DNA from 2 places in the Syntrophomonas erecta subsp. sporosyntropha genome. Region 1 is predicted to be linked to the other one. Evidence: predicted binding sites of a transcription regulator. Region 1 holds the regulator's gene; the other holds the start of a gene.
The links. Region 1 encodes CtsR, which represses protease genes until heat stress. Its sites were predicted from a motif close to AAGGTCAANNAAGGTCAAAT; they were not measured.
Positions count from the first base shown of each region.

Region 2: the regulator CtsR is predicted to act here: its motif matches at 8,939-8,958, upstream of clpB (ATP-dependent chaperone ClpB).

Region 1 is NZ_AP042459.1:1,009,109-1,019,165, reverse strand. Features, by position in the region: gene ACZ5Q0_RS04870 (cell division protein FtsA) at 1-1,067, shown strand, start outside; gene ACZ5Q0_RS04865 (CtsR family transcriptional regulator) at 1,499-1,942, shown strand; gene ACZ5Q0_RS04860 (UvrB/UvrC motif-containing protein) at 1,939-2,451, shown strand; gene ACZ5Q0_RS04855 (protein arginine kinase) at 2,463-3,518, shown strand; gene ACZ5Q0_RS04850 (ATP-dependent Clp protease ATP-binding subunit) at 3,533-6,010, shown strand; gene radA (DNA repair protein RadA) at 6,177-7,535, shown strand; gene disA (DNA integrity scanning diadenylate cyclase DisA) at 7,535-8,611, shown strand; gene ACZ5Q0_RS04835 (hypothetical protein) at 9,200-9,355, shown strand; gene ACZ5Q0_RS04830 (nucleoside triphosphate pyrophosphohydrolase family protein) at 9,454-9,852, opposite strand; gene ACZ5Q0_RS04825 (PIN/TRAM domain-containing protein) at 10,038-10,057, shown strand, end outside.
Region 2 is NZ_AP042459.1:342,871-352,927, forward strand. Features, by position in the region: gene ACZ5Q0_RS01585 (YcdB/YcdC domain-containing protein) at 1-1,153, opposite strand, end outside; gene ACZ5Q0_RS01590 (double-cubane-cluster-containing anaerobic reductase) at 1,427-2,701, shown strand; gene ACZ5Q0_RS01595 (putative Se/S carrier protein) at 2,710-2,976, shown strand; gene ACZ5Q0_RS01600 (Na/Pi cotransporter family protein) at 3,131-4,816, opposite strand; gene ACZ5Q0_RS01605 (damage-control phosphatase ARMT1 family protein) at 5,166-6,032, opposite strand; gene clpB (ATP-dependent chaperone ClpB) at 6,133-8,730, opposite strand; gene ACZ5Q0_RS01615 (acetyl-CoA hydrolase/transferase family protein) at 9,331-10,057, opposite strand, start outside.

The DNA.
Region 1 (10,057 bases):
CGCCGGACTTTATCCAAATCCAGATGGGGACAAACTATCCGGAAGGGCCAGAAGGAGTTACCCCTCTGGGTATTGCCTACCATTCGTGCACTATTCCCCCAGTTCCTTTTATTAGGGTGATTGTCAATGGTCGGGAATTAGCTTTGTGGAATATGGGAGAGTTAACCGTAGCTGCAGCATTACTTAGTTCAGGCATTTCCCTGACTAATATTTACGGTAAACCAGGTCTGGGTAAAACAGTCGAAATAAATGGTTATGTTAAGGTTTTCCGGGGTGAAATGGGTACCCCACCAGTAATAAAAGTTAACGAGCAGGATGCTAGTTTAGAAACTGTTATTCATGATGGTGACCAAATTGAATTTCATCCGGGTAGTGATGGTCAGGAAGCCAGGATTTTAGTAAAGGAACTGGTGCCTGGGGCCCAGGGAAAGGTGTGGGTAAATGGCGAATCCTTAGACCTTTACCCGGTGGTTAAGGTAAATGGTGTAATAGCCCGTCCAGACGATGAGGTACCTGATCGGGCGCGGGTTGAATTTAGACGAGCTAATAGCTTGGAAAACATTCTGGCTCTAGCTGGTATACCAGCTAGTATGCTGCAGGCGCGATCATTTAATTATTACTTAAATGGTCAGGGGAATGTTTTACAGTGGTCACCCTTGAAAATCATGGTAAACGGGGAAAATGCGGCTAGCCCAGAGGTGGATTTTGGTGCCCGGGTGGAATACAGTATAGGTTCATTAAGGCCTAGGATTCGTGATGTATTAGCTGACCAGCAAATGGCTAACATTGTGGTAATGGTAAATGGAGAGGAAATTAAACTACCGGGGAGTAGTATAGGCATTATTGTGAATGGACAACCAGCAGGTCTTGACGAAGAATTAATGGAAGGTGCTAAATTAATTATTGATCAAAAATCTAATCAGGCTATACTTAGCGATATATTTAAGGTGGTTGATGTTAAACCAGGATCTACGGGTAAGTTAGTAATGCAGGTGGATGGGAAGGAGGCCGGATTTACTACCCCTATTAACAGCGGAAGTGAAATTACTTTAAAATGGGAGGAGTAACTCTTACCCGGGTGGATATAAAGTTTAGGAAAAAGAGGGGATCCCCTCTTTTTTCTTTCCCGAGAATTATTAATACCGCTTACCGAAATAACCAATAAACACCAACTGATTACGATTTACCCAATAGAAAAAAATATTAACCGGTAACATTAATAACAAGCTATTAAGAAGATGGTTTGAATATTACCGGGTGAAGCCAAGATTAGCGATATTTTTGTAATTTTATAGGTAACCAAAGTCAAATAAAAGAGTTGGATGAATTAAGTTTTATCCGGCAAAATTATGGTTAAACTAAGAATATTGATCTTTGGTTAATTAAAGTCAAAGAAACTTAACTTATTTAATCTCCATGGGGTTTAATAGGATTTTACCTAAAGCGAAATTGCCAGTACAATAAAACAAAGGTCAATAAAAGTCAAAGAGGGAGATCAATGAAAAAAAGTCTGGCAGATAAAATCGAGCAGTATATTAAAGTCCTTATTGAACGAAGCGAGGAGAAACAGATTGAAATTCAAAGGGCCGAGCTGGCGGAAACCTTTAGTTGCGTACCCTCTCAGGTTACCTATGTGTTGAGTACCCGTTTTACCGAAAGTGAAGGTTATTTTACGGAAAGCCGTCGTGGTGGTAAGGGGTTTGTACGCATAACCCGTTTCCATAGTGGTCAGGAAATGTTATTAAGTTTAACTGATTTACTGGCGTTTATTGAGAAACTATTCGCTCGGGACTTTATTAGTGCTGATGAAAAAGAGATGTTAAAACATGTTGCCCAGCATGCTTTTAATGATATGGACATAGAAGAACGTTGTAGAATCTACCAGGCAGTGAAAAATGCACTTAGCGACTATATTAAATTAACCCGAAGGGGGTTGAAATGATGTACTGTGAGGAATGTAAGCAGAAGCCGGCTAATGTACACTTGGCCCAGGTGTTTAATGGCAAAAAAGTGGAAACCCATCTTTGCGAGGAGTGTGCAGCTAAGAAGGGTATATTGATGTTTAATATGGGCAGTAATTTTTCTATCCCCAATCTTTTAGGAAGTTTTCTGGGGCATAATTTCAATTTACAGGGAGTAAAAGCCCCCGCTGAAACTACCCGGTGTCCCCATTGTGGTATGAACTTTATGGACATAACTCAAACTGGTAAGCTTGGTTGTGCTGAATGCTATACTGCGTTCGAACAGGAGTTGGAGCCAACTTTACGCCGGATTCATGGTAATAGTCGGCATGTTGGAAAAATTCCGGCCCGGGGAGGGGAAAAAGTACTGCTTAAAAAGCAGGTAGATAGTTTGAAAATCCAGTTACAACAGGCAGTTGCTTGTGAAGAATATGAAAGGGCTGCTGAAATCCGTGACTCCATTAAAGAACTTGAGAAAGAACTTGATTAGGGGGGGAAGGGATGAAAGGAAACGATCTTTTAAATAATACTTTCGTAAAATGGATGGAATCAGGCCCGGAATCTGATATAGTCGTCAGCAGCCGGGTACGATTAGCCCGTAACCTTAGAGGTGTACCATTCCCTCACCTGTTGAATGATGATAGTGGTCAAAAGTGTCTTGATCAGATTAAAGCGGCCTGGAGTAATAATGAAAATGCTCATCCGAAGGAACTTGAATACATGGCATTTAATCAGATAACTGATCAGGACCGGCAAATTTTAGTGGAAAAGCACCTTATAAGTCCTAATCATGCCAGGTCTGACCGGTTTTATCATGGGTTGTTGGTTAATGCAGAGGGGTCTATGGCTATTATGATTAATGAAGAGGATCATCTGCGTATCCAAGCGATATTACCAGGATTACAGGTGGAAGAATGCTATAAGCGGGCCCACAATATTGATGATGACCTGGAACAGAAACTTAATTTTGCCTTTGACGAGCGCAGGGGCTATCTTACTTCTTGTCCTACTAATGTAGGTACAGGTATGCGGGCTTCGGTCATGCTGCATTTGCCGGCTATGGTTATGACTGGGCAGATCAACCAGATAGTCCATAATATAAGCCAGTTAGGTATGGCTGTGCGTGGTATGTATGGTGAGGGCACTGAAGCCTTAGGAAACTTCTTCCAGATATCCAATCAGATTACTCTTGGTCAAACTGAGGAGGATATTGATAGTAACCTAACTACCATTACTCGTCAAATCCTCGAACAGGAACGTATTCTAAGGAATAACATGCAGAATCAGATAAAAATACAACTGGAAGACCGTATCGGAAGGGCTTATGGCATCCTGACTAATGCCCGGATGATAAATTCTAATGAAGCCCTATCTCATTTATCTGATGTGAGGTTAGGGGTCGAAATGGGAATGATAAAAGACATTAAATCCTTTGCCCTTAACGAATTGGTTGTTGCTATCCGTCCTGCGCACCTGCAAAAAAGAGCTGGGCAGGAAATGGATCCCCTCCACCGTGATAGTAAGAGGGCCGAAGTAATTAGAGAAAAACTGTTATAAGGAGGCGAGCGGATATGTTTCGTAGGTTTACCCAGAGAGCACGTAATGCGGTTATTCATGCCCAGGAGGAGGCCCGTCAATTAAATCACCCGGCTATCGGAACTGAGCATATTTTGCTGGGATTACTTCGTGAAGGTGAAGGGGTAGGGGCCAAAGCCCTTCTAAGTATGGGTATAGATCTGGAAAAGGTTCGTGAGGAAATTGTTAGAGTGATTGGTAGCAGTAGTAATGTTGGTGAACCGGCTGATGGGGATTTACCAGTTACCCCCCGGGCTAAAAAGGTGTTTAACCTGGCTTTTGATGAAGCCCGTCTTCAGGGGGTCAATTATGTAGGTACTGAGCACCTTCTGCTGGCACTGTTAAGAGAGGAAGAGGGCGTCGCTGGTCAGGTTTTGATGTATATGGGAATACGATTGGATGCTGTTCGGGAACAGGTGTTGAATTTACTGGGCGGAGAGATACAACCAGGTCACCATAATATGTTCTACCAGGAACCTTCCAACCAGTTTACTCCTCCTGCCAGTAAAAGAAAGGCAAAAAGCAAAACCCCAACTCTAGATTCGTTTAGTCTTGATTTAACCCAGGAGGCTATGGAAAGCCGTTTAGATCCAGTGATCGGACGTAATAGTGAAATTGAGAGACTAGTTCAGGTCCTTTCCCGTCGAACCAAGAATAATCCTGTACTAATAGGGGATCCGGGAGTTGGCAAGACTGCCATAGTAGAAGGTTTGGCCCAGCGGATTATCGAGAATCAGGTGCCGGAAATACTAAGCAATAAAAGAGTGGTCTCTCTAGACTTATCTTCTATGATTGCCGGTACTAAATATCGGGGTGAATTTGAGGATCGTCTTACTAAAATAGTTAATGAGATTAAAAGTGCTGGAGATGTAATCATTTTTATTGATGAATTACACACTATAGTAGGAGCTGGAGCCGCCGAGGGGGCTATAGATGCAGCTAATATACTAAAACCTTCTCTAGCCCGTGGAGAATTTCAATGTGTAGGGGCTACCACATTGGATGAATACCGGAAGCATATTGAAAAAGATGCCGCTTTAGAGAGACGCTTCCAGCCCATCGTAGTTGACGAACCTTCTTCGGAAGAAAGCATTGAAATTCTTAAAGGTTTACGGGATCGTTATGAGGCTCATCATGCCGTTAAAATAAGCGATGAGGCTATAGAGGCGGCGGTGCGATTATCTTCACGCTATATCAGTGATCGCTATCTGCCTGATAAAGCTATAGATCTTATTGATGAGGCATCTTCCCGGGTCAGATTAGCTAATTATGTCTTGCCTGATGATCTTAAAGAAAAGGAACGTAAACTAGAAGAACTTATTAAAGAAAAAGAAGAGGCCATTAATGCCCAGGAGTATGAAAGTGCTGCTCATTTGCGGGATGAGGAACAAAATCTGAAGGATGAGATCGAGAGCAGGCGTAAAGAATGGATAAATAAGCGCAGCATGGCTATGAGCACGGTAGGGGAAGAAGAGGTTGCTGATATTGTCTCCAGTTGGACTGGTATACCGGTAAATAAGATGGCCGAGGAGGAAACTGAACGCCTGGTACATCTGGAAGAAATCTTGCATGAAAGAGTGGTCGGCCAGGATGAAGCAGTTAAAGCAGTTTCCCGGGCAGTGCGCCGGGCCCGGGCCGGCTTAAAAAACCCCCGCCGTCCCATTGGTTCATTTATTTTTCTGGGGCCTACCGGGGTAGGAAAAACTGAATTAGCCAGAGCTCTGGCCGAGGCTATGTTTGGCAGTGAAGATGCCATAATTCGTCTGGATATGTCTGAATATATGGAAAAGCATGCTGTATCCAGAATGATCGGTTCACCTCCGGGTTATGTCGGTTATGATGAGGGTGGTCAGTTAACGGAAAAGGTACGTCGTAAGCCGTATTCAGTAATATTGCTGGATGAGATCGAAAAAGCTCACCCGGATGTTTTTAACATCTTACTACAGGTTTTAGAAGATGGGCGGTTAACTGATGGACAGGGTAGAACGGTTGATTTCCGTAATACGGTAGTTATCATGACCTCCAACGTGGGAGCTGAATCAATACGTAACGCGAAGAGAGTCGGATTTACTAGTGACCATAGCCAGGAAGCAGATTATAATAAAATGAAAGACCGGATGTTGGAACAGGTGAAGCACACTTTCCGCCCAGAGTTTCTTAACCGTATCGATGAAATCATTGTCTTCCAAAGTTTAAGTGAGGAAGAACTTAAAAACATTGTAGATCTGTTACTGGCTGATCTTAGAAAAAGGGTACAGGAGAATGAGTTTGAGATTAAGGTCACCGATTCAGCGCGTAAACTGATCTTAAAAGAAGGGTACGATCCTGGCTTCGGGGCCCGTCCTTTGAAGCGTGCTATCCAGCGATTAGTCGAAGATAATGTTTCCGAAGAGATTCTTAAAAAGACCATACAGCCGGGAGATACTATACTTGTAGATGCTAATGATAACGGCATCCAGATAAAAAAAGAATAGGTTGTTAGAAGATGGCAGGAAGACGATACAACCTCTTCCTGCCTTATCTTTACATAATGGAATGTCCAAGTTAAACAGCTATTTCCTCTAAAAGCTAGAGGGATATAGCGTTATTTTTTAGCCAAATAATCCTTGGATTGTTTATAATGATGCAAAGGTGGGTTTTATGGCGAAATCTATAAGCAGATTTGTCTGCACGGAATGTGGGTATGAAGCTTCCAAATGGTTGGGGAAATGTCCGGGATGTGCTTCCTGGAATACCCTGGTGGAAGAATCAGTCCCGAAGAAAAAAGCTGGCCAACCAGAAGTGCGAATTCCAGCTGTTCCCCTGGACTCGGTTAGCGGTGATGCTGTCTATCGCTACAGCAGTGGGATAGGAGAGCTGGACCGGGTTTTGGGAGGCGGAATAGTACCGGGATCGTTGGTACTTATCGGCGGTGATCCGGGTATAGGTAAATCTACTTTACTGTTACAGGTAGCTGACCATGTAGCTAACACTGATAAGCGGGTTATATATCTGTCTGGGGAAGAATCTCTTCGTCAGATACGGCTGCGGTCCCTGCGTCTGGGAATAAATAATGCCAACATTTATTTAGTCAGTGAACAAAATATTGAATTATTGGCAGACTATTTGCGTGATATTAACCCTGCTTTGGTAATCATAGATTCGATTCAGACCGTTTATACCTCCGGGGTATCATCTATACCGGGTAGTATAGCCCAGCTTAGGGAATGTACCGCACGTATTACTGATCTAGCTAAAAAAACCGATATCCCTGTTTTTCTGGTGGGTCATGTAACTAAAGAAGGTTCCCTGGCCGGTCCCCGGGTATTAGAACACATGGTAGATGTAGTTATTTATTTTGAAGGAGAAAAAAATTTTACCCTGCGTATGTTGCGAGGGGTAAAAAATCGGTTCGGTTCTACAGATGAAATTGGTCTTATGGAGATGAGCGGACAGGGATTAGTGGAAGTATTAGATCCAGCTTATGTTTTTTTAGGCCATTCATCCAGTGCTAGCAGTGGGGTTGCTATTGCGGCCAGCTATGAGGGGAGCCGGCCGGTGCTGGTGGAGATCCAGTCATTGGTAGTATCCTCCGGGCCAGGCTATGCCCGGCGGATGGCTTCGGGAATAGATCAAAACCGTTTGGCTTTGATCATAGCTGTTTTGGAGAAAAGGAGGGGGTATCCCCTGGCCTCCCATGATGTTTACCTGAAAGTAACTGGAGGTCTCTTTACTAGGGATCCATCAGTAGATTTGGGAATCGCAGCTGCTATAATCTCCAGCTATCGCGAGAAGACACTTCCCCGGGATACTATATTTATAGGTGAATTAAGCTTGTCTGGTCAGGTGCGTTCTGTGCCATTTTTAGAACAACGTCTTAAAGAGGCTGATCGGATGGGATTTAAAAGAGTAGTTCTTCCCCGCAGTGCATCTGCTCGGGAAGGACTTCCTGGTTCTGATTTTGAAATTATAGAAGTGGAAACCATTGATGATTTTGTAGAAACTATTGCGGAGGGATGATGTTGGTGGAAGAAATCTACCAGAGTAGTTTTCGAAAATATTTGCAGATGCTGGCTCCGGGTACGCTTTTTAGAGTAGGTATTGAAAATATTTTGCAAGCGAATACCGGGGGATTGATAGTGGTAGGAGATTCTCCTGAAGTAATGAGAATAGTCAGCGGTGGTTTTAAAATTGACTGTGAATTTACTCCAGCTCGTCTGTATGAACTGGCTAAAATGGACGGCGCTATTATTATGAACAGTGATGTTTCGAGGATAGTGATAGCTAATGCCCAACTGGATCCAGAGTCTAGTATAATCTCTAATGAGACAGGAATTAGGCACCGTACGGCTGAACGTACTGCCCGCCAGACAGGACAGTTGGTGGTAGCTGTATCACAGCGACGCCGGGTGGTAACCTTATATCAGGGAAATATTACCTTCCGCCTGCGCGACTTAGCTTCGATATTAGTTAAGGCTAATCAAGCCCTGCAAACTTTGGAAAAATATAAAAATGTAATGCTAAAAGAACTGCAGCGTCTGGGAGGACTGGAGTTTGAAGATATGGTTACCGTCTCAGAGGTTTGTGAGGTATTGCGCCGTAGTGTAAAAGTGTTAAACATAGCTCAGGAAATTGAAAACTACATAGCCGAGCTGGGCACTGAGGGACGTCTGGTAAAAATGCAGCTGGATGAAATGATTGCCAATGTTGAAGAAGAGGCTCTTTATATTATTCAGGATTATCTTAATACACCGGATAAGAAGCCCCAGGAGGTATTAAATAATATACTGAAGGCTTTTGAAGATGATGTATCAGATTCGGTATTTATTGCGCGCATGTTGTCTTTGGGAACGGCTAGCAGCCACTTGGATCAGCAGGTTTCTCCGCATGGTTATAGAATGCTGCAAAAGCTTCCCCGTATTCCCTTTTTGGTTATTGAAAACCTGGTAGAACGTTTTGGGCTGCTTAGTAATATATTGCAGGCTACTATTGAAGAACTTGATGAGGTGGAAGGTATTGGTGAAGTTAGGGCCCGTTCTATTAAGAATGGATTAAAACGTATGCAGGAGCAATTGCTGCTGGAGTATATGGTTTAATAGGGGGGATTTCTATTGAGGGGGTTGCGGGGTAAGTCTAACCTGAATGTTCCGGAAAAGCCCGGACTCTAGTTTTTGATCGGCAGTTGTTTTCGTTCTCATGGTATTGCCTGAGGTGAAGTGATAGATGGCGGTTCTGGATGCGCCTTTACCTCTTTTCCTGCACATTAAGGTTAGCCTTAGTATAGTTACAGGGTGATGTCGCTGTGCGGGGTTGCGTGGGTAAGTCTAACCTGAATGTTCCGGAAAAGCCCGGACTCCAGTTTTTGGTCGGCAGTTGTTTTTGTTCTCATGGTATTGCCTGAGGTGAAGTGATAGATTGCGGTTCTGGATGCGCCTTTACCTCTTTTTCTGCACATTAAGGTTAGCCTTAGTATAGTTACAGGGTGATGTCGCTGTGCGGGGCTGCGTGGGTAAGTCTAACCTGAATGTTCCGGAAAAGCCCGGACTCCAGTTTTTGATCGGCAGTTGTTTTCGTTCTCATGGTATTGCCTGAGGTGAAGTGATAGATGGCGGTTCTGGATGCGCCTTTACCTCTTTTCCTGCACATTAAGGTTAGCCTTAGTATAGTTACAGGATGATGTCGCTGTGCGGGGCTGCGTGGGTAAGTCTAACCTGAATGTTCCGGAAAAGCCCGGACTCCAGTTTTTGATCGGCAGTTGTTTTCGTTCTCATGGTATTGCCTTAGGTGAAGTGATAGATGGCGGTTCTGGATGCGCCTTTATCTCTTTTCCTGCACATTAAGGTTAGCCTTAGCTAGGTTGCGGGGTAAAGTAGCTGAAGAAAACAAAAACCACGTAGATTAGTAAATACGTGGTTTTTTTATATAGTTCTAGAAAGTATTACGTTAGATTAAATACACCCAGAGTAGAGGATTTTTTGTACTCTTTAATAAAAACATCATAAAGGTTAATATCCAGTGTGTTACAAAGGGCAGCCGTATAAAACAGCAGTTTGCCCATTTCGCCGATGATTACATCCTCACAGTTAGGGCACAGCTTTCCTTTGAGGTGGTTATCAAGATACTTACGTAGTTCCTCAAATGATTCAATGTCGTCGGGAATCTGTATCTTCTCAGCATTTATAGCCAGGCATCCACATTCGGTAACTGCTTTAGTTACCGCCCGGTTTACCCGGCAGGATGACTCGGCCAGCTTTGAGAGGATATCTAATATGCTGCGGTGTCTAATTAAAAGGTCACCGACCACATTTTGAAATTCATCACAAATCAAGTCTTTCATGCGAAGACTTGCCCTCCTTAGATGTGATTTCCCTAATTATAGCCCGGCACGGAAAGGTATGTCAAACCAGGAGAGTCTCCAGGGTCTTTGAGTATTGCCTTATTATGCATGAATTAACGATAAAGTCCTAATATTTGTATAATTTTACACTCCGAATAGAACAATATTAATTGGAGGTGTATATTATGCATAATCGGCTGATTAT
Region 2 (10,057 bases), 670 kb from region 1:
AATCATCGACCTCAACATCTATTGGTATATACGGCTCTCCCGCTTTTGTTTTTAGGCTATATGAGGTATATTCTTCCCGAAATCCAGGTCCACCGCCACTTCCTCTCCCGGTGATCTGTACTTCACCTGTATAACCAAGCCGGGCCAAAAACTGGCGGGCCGCCTGTTTAGATTCCTCAGGGGAAGCTTTGGTATTAATAGCTGGTTCAGCTACTTGCTCCAATCTGGACAAAATGGTAAAACCTGAATCGTAAATCTTACCTTTACCGGGTGAAATCTCCATTCCCATATGATCCAGTAGCTTACCAGTATCGGCATCAATATAAGCTGCCACGGTATTTAACTTGTAATAAGGATTAATTTCTCCACTGGTATAATCACTTTTTAATTCTGGAAAATAACCCAAGTACAAACCTGCTTCCTCCTGCAAAATCCGGCTAACCTGGTCCATAGAAATAACTTTTTCCGGTGGATCTAACTTTTCGTCCTGCCAAACACATTCATAGCGGGTTACCATACCAGTATAGGCATCGATACCTACCTGGACCAGGTCTCCCTCCACCTTTATACCGTTTTCCATTCTGCCCCAGTTAAACATATAACAGTTTTGGAAACGCAGTCCAACATAGGGAAAACTACTCCGCTCTGCCCGCAACTTAAGATGATTGACCCGGTCCGGTATCATGGTATGCAAAAAGCTTTGTGCGATCTGGGCCGCATCATCCCTGGTGATGCTTACCTCCCTGCCCTGGTAAAAGTCCGCTCCCGGCTGGTAGAATAGCTCAGTAATCTCACCAGTCAAGATATTTACCTGTCCCCTTAACTGTTCATTAGTTCCAAACAAGCGCTCACTGCCTTGACTGTAAATTTTCCACTGCGCTTTCCCATTCCTATCCTGGGTTAACTCTGCTTTTAGATCTTTACCCTGACAAAAAACCGGGAACTTAGTCTGAAATATTTCCATGGCCCTTTGTTCGTCAATGCTTTCCTTCCCGCTAATTACATCAGGTAAAACACTAAACTGCGACTCTCCCCTTGTTGATAAGGGTTCACTAACATCCTGTGTTACTTCACTTATCCCGCTGACACCGGATGGTAACCCCATCATAATCATTAACGTAATCAAAACCAGCGCATACTTCTTAATTTTCACCCTATCCCCTCCTAGCATAAACCTGTTATTGGTAATATTACCATTTCCATCTTGAGATGAACAGGGCAATTACAATTATAGGAAGCAAAGGGACGGTCCTTTTTCCCTTTTAAAAGAAATAAAAGAAGTACCCTCCCACTTACGGCAAAAAAGGGCTGTTAAGTACAGCGGCTTTGAGGTATGATATTTTTAGATAAACTTATACTTATTATAACTAAATATTATTATTGATCATGTCGACTACTACTAAAAATCCAAGGGAGATGAGAACAAATGGGTGATTATCGGCAGATGTGGAATGATCTGGGAATGGACTTAGAAAAGCATGATCTTTTGTGCGAAGTCTTACCCCAGGCTTTTGATGAGGTTTACCTATCCCAACAAAACCGTCCCGAGAGCATGGACTATTTCAACTTTGTGGTATCTGAAATCCACGGAGTCCGGCCTTCTGAACTGGTTGATCACCAGCAAAAGGGAGGCAAGGTTTTCGGTACTTTTTGTGTTTATGTACCTGATGAAGTCATTTTTGCAGCCGGGGGAATATCTACCGGGTTATGCGGAGGTTCCCAATTCTGGGTTCCCGGCGGTGAAAAGGTTCTTCCCCCTAATACCTGCCCCCTGGTTAAAGCATCAGTCGGTGCACGTCTGGACGGTACCTGTCCATTTTTTAAAATCGCTGATATGTACATCGGTGAAACCACTTGTGATGCCAAGAAAAAGGCCTGGGAAATTCTAAACCAGGAGATCCCCGTGTACGTAATGGATCTTCCCCAAATGAAACGGGAGAAGGATTTTATACACTGGGAAGATGAAATTAAGGCACTAATGAAAAAAGTAGAGGAAGTTACTGGCCATACCATCACGGCAGACGAATTAGCCAAACAGATTAAGGTCTTTAACCGCAAACGTAAAGCCCTTTTACGGCTTTACCAAACTCGTAGAAATTCCCCTGTTCCTATTAGTGGTAAGGATGCCCTATTGGTAACCCAGATCGCCTTTTATGATGATCCGGTTAGAAATGCAGATCAGATCAACGTTCTTTGCGATGAACTCGATAAACGAGTCGCCGAAGGTGACGGCGTTTTCCCGGCTGATGCTCCCCGTATCATGGTTACCGGAACCCCTATGGCTATTCCTAATTGGAAGTTGCACCATGTAATCGAATCATTAGGAGCACCGGTAGTAGTAGAAGAACTTTGTACCGGCCTGCGCTTTTTCGAGAATTTAGTAGAAGAAAACGGCCAGTCAATTGATGAACATGTGCAAAACATAGCTAACCGCTATATGAAAACCAATTGTGCCTGTTTTACACCAAACCCGGGAAGAATCGGCGATCTAATCCGCCTAGTTAAAGAATATAATGTGGATGGTGTTATTGACTGTAATCTTCAATTTTGCGGACTATACTCCACCGAGAGTTATCTGGTAAAACAGGCCCTAAAAGAAGCTGGTATACCTGTACTTCACCTGGAAACTGATTATAGTGACCAAGATTTTGAGCAGCTAAGAACTAGAGTAGAAGCATTCCTCGAAATGCTTAAGAAGTAGGTGGACCTATGCAAGAAGCAGAGCTATATAATTACTATATATTGTTTCCCAATCACCATGAAGGGTTACGAGCCCACCGAAAAATAAAAGCAGCCGGATTAAAGTGCACTATTGCTCCTACCCCTCGTGAAGCCAGCAGTTCTTGTGGAATATCTCTGCTTATTAATGAGGAAAATATAGAAACAATTACCACACTCCTGGAGGAAAATGATATTAAAACCAACGGAATTGCCCGGGTAAAGAAACGCCGTAGTTCTACCTATCAGGGATGCTAAAATATCTTAACTAAGAAAGAGAGAACCTCTATAAAGGGGTTCTCTCTTTTGCTGCTTAAATTAAATTAGTAAGTGTAATTTACTAGGTAAAATATATCAAATTTAATACTGGAGGTACGTTGAATCAACGTCCCCCAGCTTCCCGTCTGTTTCTTTAGGCCATTTTTAATCCATCGGCAAAAACATATTCGGCGATATTGCGGCAGTGGTCGCTGATCCTTTCCAGGTTTCCCAGTACATCCAAAAATACCGCCCCATTGTTACCATTACATACCCTTTCATTTAATCTCCTAATATGAGATCTACGATAATCAACCTGCATCTGGTCTATTCTAACTTCATTGGCAGCTACTTTGTTAGCCAATTCCCGATCTTTTCTCTCCAGCACCCAAAGGGACATTTCCAAGGTCTCCCGGGTAAGCTGAATCATACTTTGCAGCTCATCCTGGGCTTCGCCGGAAAAACTTACATTGTGCCTTTTAGCATAGTCAGCTTGTTCAATAATACCTTCACTTAAATCAGCAATCCTTTCTATATCACTAAGGGACTGTAGTATGGTATAAGACTGGCTGGAATCTTCCCGGGATAAACTCTTTTCGGAAGCTAAAACCACGTAATCAGTGATTTCCCTTTCCAGGGTATCAATCGTATCCTCCAATTTCACTGCTTTTTTCAGTAAATCGGGGTTATGAGTTTCAAAATACTCGATAGCGTTTTCAAATGCTTCCCTGGCTAAATGCCCCATACGCAGTGTTTCTCTAGTGGCCTGAGACAGAGCTACTGAAGGGTTATTAATAAAGCGCTTGTCAATATACCTGATCTTAAATTCATCTTCGGCTTCTTCCTTAGAATCAGGAATTAATTTAGTAACGATATAGGCTAGCACTGCTACCATAGGAAGTTGAATAAGGGTATTACTTATATTAAACACCGCATGAGTCTGGGCAATCTGTAGTTTTATATTAAGTGTGCTCCAGGTTCCTGCAAAACCAGGAATTAGCGCAAACAAATTATTGGTAATAAATACTACTATTTTCTCAAAAAAGCCCATTATAAAAAGTGGTAGAAATATTATGGTACCCAGCACATTAAACAGGAAGTGGGTCAGAGCAGTTCTTTTCGCCGCCACACTGGCTCCAATTCCTGCTAATAAGGCAGTTACAGTGGTACCAATATTATCACCGAATAAAATGGGGACAGCTTGCTGGTAAGTTATTGCCCCCTGATAAGCCAGTTCCTGTAAAACGCCAATGGTGGCACTACTGCTTTGTACAACAAAGGTAAATAAAGTGCCAATGATAACTCCTATTATGGCATTATTCTCAATGCTAACCATAAGGTTAACAAAATAGGGCAAATCCTTTAGTGGTTTCATACCCTCACCCATAATAGTAAGTCCGAAGAAAAGTACCCCAAAACCGAAAATAGCCTGTCCAATAAGTTGAACTTTTTTGTTTTTAGCAAACATGTACATCAATACACCAATTGCTAATATAGGAAGAGCATAATCTTTAAGATTAAAGCCAATAAGGTAGGCAGTCATGGTGGTACCGATATTGGCCCCCATAATAACCCCTATTGCCTGGCGTAGAGTGAGTAACTGGGCATTTACTAATCCGACAGTTAAGACGGTAGTAGCACTACTACTCTGTATTAGGGCAGTAACTATGGTTCCAGTTAAAACACCCCTGACCGGGTTTCTAGTCCCCTTTTCTAATATACTGCGCATACGGTCACCAGCGACTGATTGTAAGGCATCTGACATAAAGCGCAACCCAAATAGAAACAGCCCCAAACCGCCCAGAAAAGCAAACAAGATCTCTTGCCACGTAACTGTCATTATATAGCTCCTCCCGAAATATTGCCGTAAACTGTCGAGCGAATATTCAAAAATATATTAATTATGTCTAGCAAACACTATACACCCATTATTATTATAAGAAAACATCATTAAAAGAAAACCTTTATCAAAAATTGGTTTTCTTTTTTCACTAAACAGATCTATCTTAATATTTCCCTAGGACCAGTATAATAGGACCGTAAGTAACCATTTTGCTGTCAGTAAAAACTTCCTCACTTATTATACTATACAACAAAAATCGCCATGGCATTTAACTGAAACGGACTTTCGCCGAATAGTCAACGCCTTTCCAGGCGCATACAAAAAAGGGAAGTTTAAAAAACTCCCCTTAAAACTTACCCCCTATTTGTTTTACCATCATTTCCCCCTTTTTACAGCCAATATCCCTAGCCAGAACCGGACATTTTACTTTAAGGAGGAAAAATATATTTTTCCCTGTTGCTTTATTTAAAGTTTCGTAGTGGGCTTGCCCCTTAGCAATGATTAAATCTGCTTTTTCAAATTCATCTAAGAATTCGGGCGAGCATTGTTTTAAGATGGTACCCTGAGCATCCGTTCCGTTATCAATTACCTTTACCAGTTTCGTAAGACCAGTAGCAACTGCATCTTCCATGGTAGCATCATTTACTATTGGACTAGCTTTTACTACATATACTATCCGATCTAAAGGCATCTGCTCAATCAGCAGTTTATCAAATACAATTTCGCCTGCATTATCACCCAAAAACATAATCTTCTTAGCCCGGGTAATACCTTTTTTAAGCTGCTCTATTGCAGATGAAGGTAAATCCTGTTCCAGGCAAAATTCCACTGTTTTCTCCACCAGTTCTTCACTTATCTGGGCAGTAACCCCAAAATCAATAATATTACCGGCAATAGCCAGCTTCACTGCCGTTGTAAAGGGGGCAGGCGAACTAAGTGTAGTCTCCTTTAGCTGAGCATACATATGCAAAGCCGCCCGGTTAAACCTGTCCTTTTCTTCTTTGTACGGATCTTTAAGACCAGTAAATTCACGCACATAACGGTGAATAATCATTCCCATATAAGGGGGTGATTCTTTAAAGTCCAGTTCCGCAGTCTCCAAAAGTATCTTTTTTACTACCTTTTCCTGCAGAGCAGGATCATTGGTAACCATCCTCATCGCATCAATTGTCTGCCTGACAAAACACGGCACACAATCAAGATAAGTTTGCATGATAATCCTCCAGTTCGGTGGTATTAAATATATCTAACCGAAGGTAAGTATGGTCAAAAGTTGTCCAGAGTCATACCTACCATACCATACTTGCAATGTTTTACTTCTGTATCTGAGCTACGATATGTCCTCGGTCAGCAGATAGTAATACGATAGCTTCTGATTCCACTTCTCCACCGATAATTTTTCGAGAAAGCAAAGTTTCAATCTCCTGCTGAATATAGCGTTTCAGGGGTCGGGCACCAAAGTTAGGATTATAACCTTTATCAGCTATTAGATCTAAAGCCTTCTCGTCCCATTTGAGATGAGCCTGTAAATTTTTTCTAAACCGTAAGGCTAAATTCTTAAGTAAAAGTTCGGCAATAGATTTAATCTGGTCTTTGTCAAGAGCATGGAAAACGATAATTTCATCAATCCGGTTTAAAAATTCAGGCCGGAAATGATGGTGCAGTAATCCTATTACTCTATCTTTCATTTCCTGATAATCGCCACCATGAGCCTGGTATTCCAATATATCATGACTACCCACATTAGAGGTCATGATTATTATGGTATTGCGAAAATCAACCGTCCTGCCCTTACCATCAGTTAAACGCCCATCATCCAATATCTGCAAAAGAACATTAAATACATCACTATGCGCTTTTTCTATTTCATCAAACAACAAGACCGAGTAGGGCTTACGCCGTACAGTTTCAGTTAGCTGACCTCCTTCGTCATAGCCGACATAACCCGGAGGAGCACCAATTAAACGGGCTACACTATGCTTTTCCATATATTCCGACATATCCAGACGAATCATACTGCGCTCCTCGTCAAAAAGCGCCTGGGCCAGGGCTTTGCTTAATTCCGTTTTTCCTACTCCGGTAGGCCCCAGGAAGATAAAACTTCCCACCGGCCGGTTAGGATCTTTAAGGCCGGCCCGGGAACGTAAAACCGCATCCACCACTGCCCGAACAGCCTCTTCTTGCCCTATCACCCTTTGGTGCAGCAGTTCATCCAGATTCAGCAGTTTTTCCTTTTCCCCTTCCATCAGCCGGCTGACCGGTATGCCCGTCCAGCGATTTACTACCCGAGCTATATCCTCTTCATCCACTTCTTCTTTAAGGAGCGTTTCGCCGTCCTTTTGACCAGCCAATTTTTCTTCCTCCGTTTGTAAGCTTCGTTCTAAATTATTCAAACGACCATATTTTAATTCAGCAATCCGATTCAAGTCATAATTTCGCTCCGCCTTCTCCATTTCCGTACGGCAGGCTTCTATTTCCTTTTTGATTTGCCTTACCCGTGAGATAGCCTGTTTTTCCGCTTCCCACTGGGCCTTCATACTATCTGCCTCACCACGTAAATCCTGCAATTGTTTTAATATATTTTCACGCCGTTCTCTTGAAGCCTGATCCTTTTCTTTATCCAGCGCAGCCGCTTCAATCTCCAATTGCATGATCCGCCGGGTAATATCATCCAACTCCGCCGGCATACTATCAATTTCGGTTCTAATCCGGGCGGCGGCTTCGTCCATTAAATCTATCGCTTTATCAGGCAGGAATCGATCGGAGATATACCGATCGGAGAGTAATGCTGCCGCCACCAGAGCCGAATCCTTAATCCTGACCCCATGATGAACCTCGTAACGTTCCTTTAATCCCCTCAGAATAGAAATGGTATCCTCCACAGTGGGCTGATCAACCATAATCGGCTGGAAACGGCGTTCAAAAGCCGCATCTTTCTCAATATACTTACGATATTCATCCAGAGTGGTAGCACCAATAGCCCGTAATTCTCCCCGGGCTAGCATAGGTTTTAAAATGTTACTGGCATCCATGCCCCCTTCGGCCGCCCCGGCCCCTACTACTGTATGGAGCTCATCAATAAATAAAATGATACGCCCCCCGGCCTGTTCTACCTCTTTTAATACTGCCTTAAGCCGTTCCTCAAATTCGCCCCGGTACTTAGCTCCGGCTACCAATGACCCCATATCAAGAGCAATTAAGCGTTTGTCTTTCAACCCCTCCGGAACATCCTGGCTGGTAATTCTACGTGCCAGACCTTCGACTACAGCAGTCTTCCCTACCCCTGGTTCACCAATAAGTACTGGATTATTCTTAGTCCGACGGGATAGGATTTCAATAACCCGGCGGATTTCTTCATCTCTTCCAATTACCGGATCCAACTTACCCTCTGCCGCCATAACCGTAAGATCTCGCCCAAAACGCTCTAAAGCTTCATAACTATCCTCCGGGTTATCGCTGCTTACCCGTTGCAAACCGCGTATCGACCGTAAGGAAGCCAGCAAACCTTCCCGGTTTAAATCAAAATTATGGAAAAGATTACGCAAATCGTTTTCCCCAGCCAGGAGTAAGCCTAACAACAGATGCTCCACACTGATATAATCATCTTTTAAACCTTGAGCCTCTTTTTCAGCCTGGATTAGAACCCTGGATAAAGAACTACTTATAAAAATCGAACCTTCATACCCATATACCGCCGGAATTCGGTCCAACAACTGATCAACCTGCTGTTTGAGAACAGGTACATTAATCCCAGCCTGTTCAAGGAGACGAGGCGTAAGCCCTCCCTCCTGATCTAAAAGGGCTGCCAGAAGGTGTTTACCAGTAACTTCTTGATGGTGCTTTTCTGCTGCCAATTGTTGGGCCTGCATCAATGCCTGGCTGGATTTCTGGGTAAACCTTTCAATATTCATGCTTCTCACCTCATTTTTTCATAATTTTAGAAACAAGGACACGGGAATACCCCGGTTGGTTCTATCGTTACCCCACTATTATGACTACACCGGGGTTTGGGGTATTTGTCAATGAAAGTCATAAAACTCTGAAGAAAGGTAACAACTCCCTAAAAAATCTATATTTCAACTCTTCTATCCTATCCCGATTATATTTCTATTTTTCCTATTAGTCAATAAAGGTCAAAAGGTAAATAGCCTTATCCGCCAAATTTTTGTTTGGGCGAAAAACAGGGTACTGCCAGGGTGTGTCAGGGTGTGATAAATAAGCCGACCATTTGGAAGCACAACGACCTGATAAAATTTTGGAAAAATTTAATGGGATATTTCATGGCAAACCATATGGGTATATAGGAATGTCCCCATAAAGGATTTTTCTCCGAAGATATGCTATTTAGCTTGGTGGAACAAGATTAGTCTAGGGTGGATAGGTAAAAAATTTTATAACAGGAGCATTATATTTATATAAGATTAGATAAGATAAAAGTAAATAAGGTCAGCACCACATACGGGCGGTGCTGACCAACCGGTAATAATAGGCAGTTATTTCTAATTTTAAAACTACTCGATCTTGTTAGTACGTTTCCAAATTCTCATCTCCTGAGCAGCCTTTATCAATTCATCCCGGAAATTTGGATGAGCAATATTTATCAGTGCTTCCGCCCTTTCCCAGGTAGACTTTCCTTTTAACTGTACTATGCCGTATTCAGTAACCACATAATGCACCATAGAACGGGGCACTGTCACTACAGTACCAGGTGATAGGGACGGTCTTATCCTCGAATGCAGCTGATCTTTTTTATCTTTATATGTAGAATTAAGACAGATAAAACCTTTACCTCCATGGGACCGAAAGGCTCCCATGATAAAATCTAACTGACCGCCAGTTCCAGATATTTGTCTGAATCCAGCACTTTCCGAACATACCTGACTAAATAAATCAACTTCCAAAGCCGTGTTGATAGCCATTACTTTATCATTAAGGGAAATTACATTAGGATCATTAACATAATCTACCGGGTAACTAGCACACAGGGGGTTTTTATCTAAAAACTTATACAATTTTTCTGTTCCCATGGCAAAAGTATAAGCCATTTTATATTTATCAATGTTTTTGCAAGCCCCGGTTATACGCCCCGCATCATACATGTCAACAAAGGAATCCACCATCATCTCAGTATGGACCCCTAGGTCATTCAAATCACTGGCAGCTATTTTTTCCCCAATAGCATTAGGTAGACCGCCTATGCCAAGCTGTAAACAGGCTCCATCCTCAATTTCATTAACT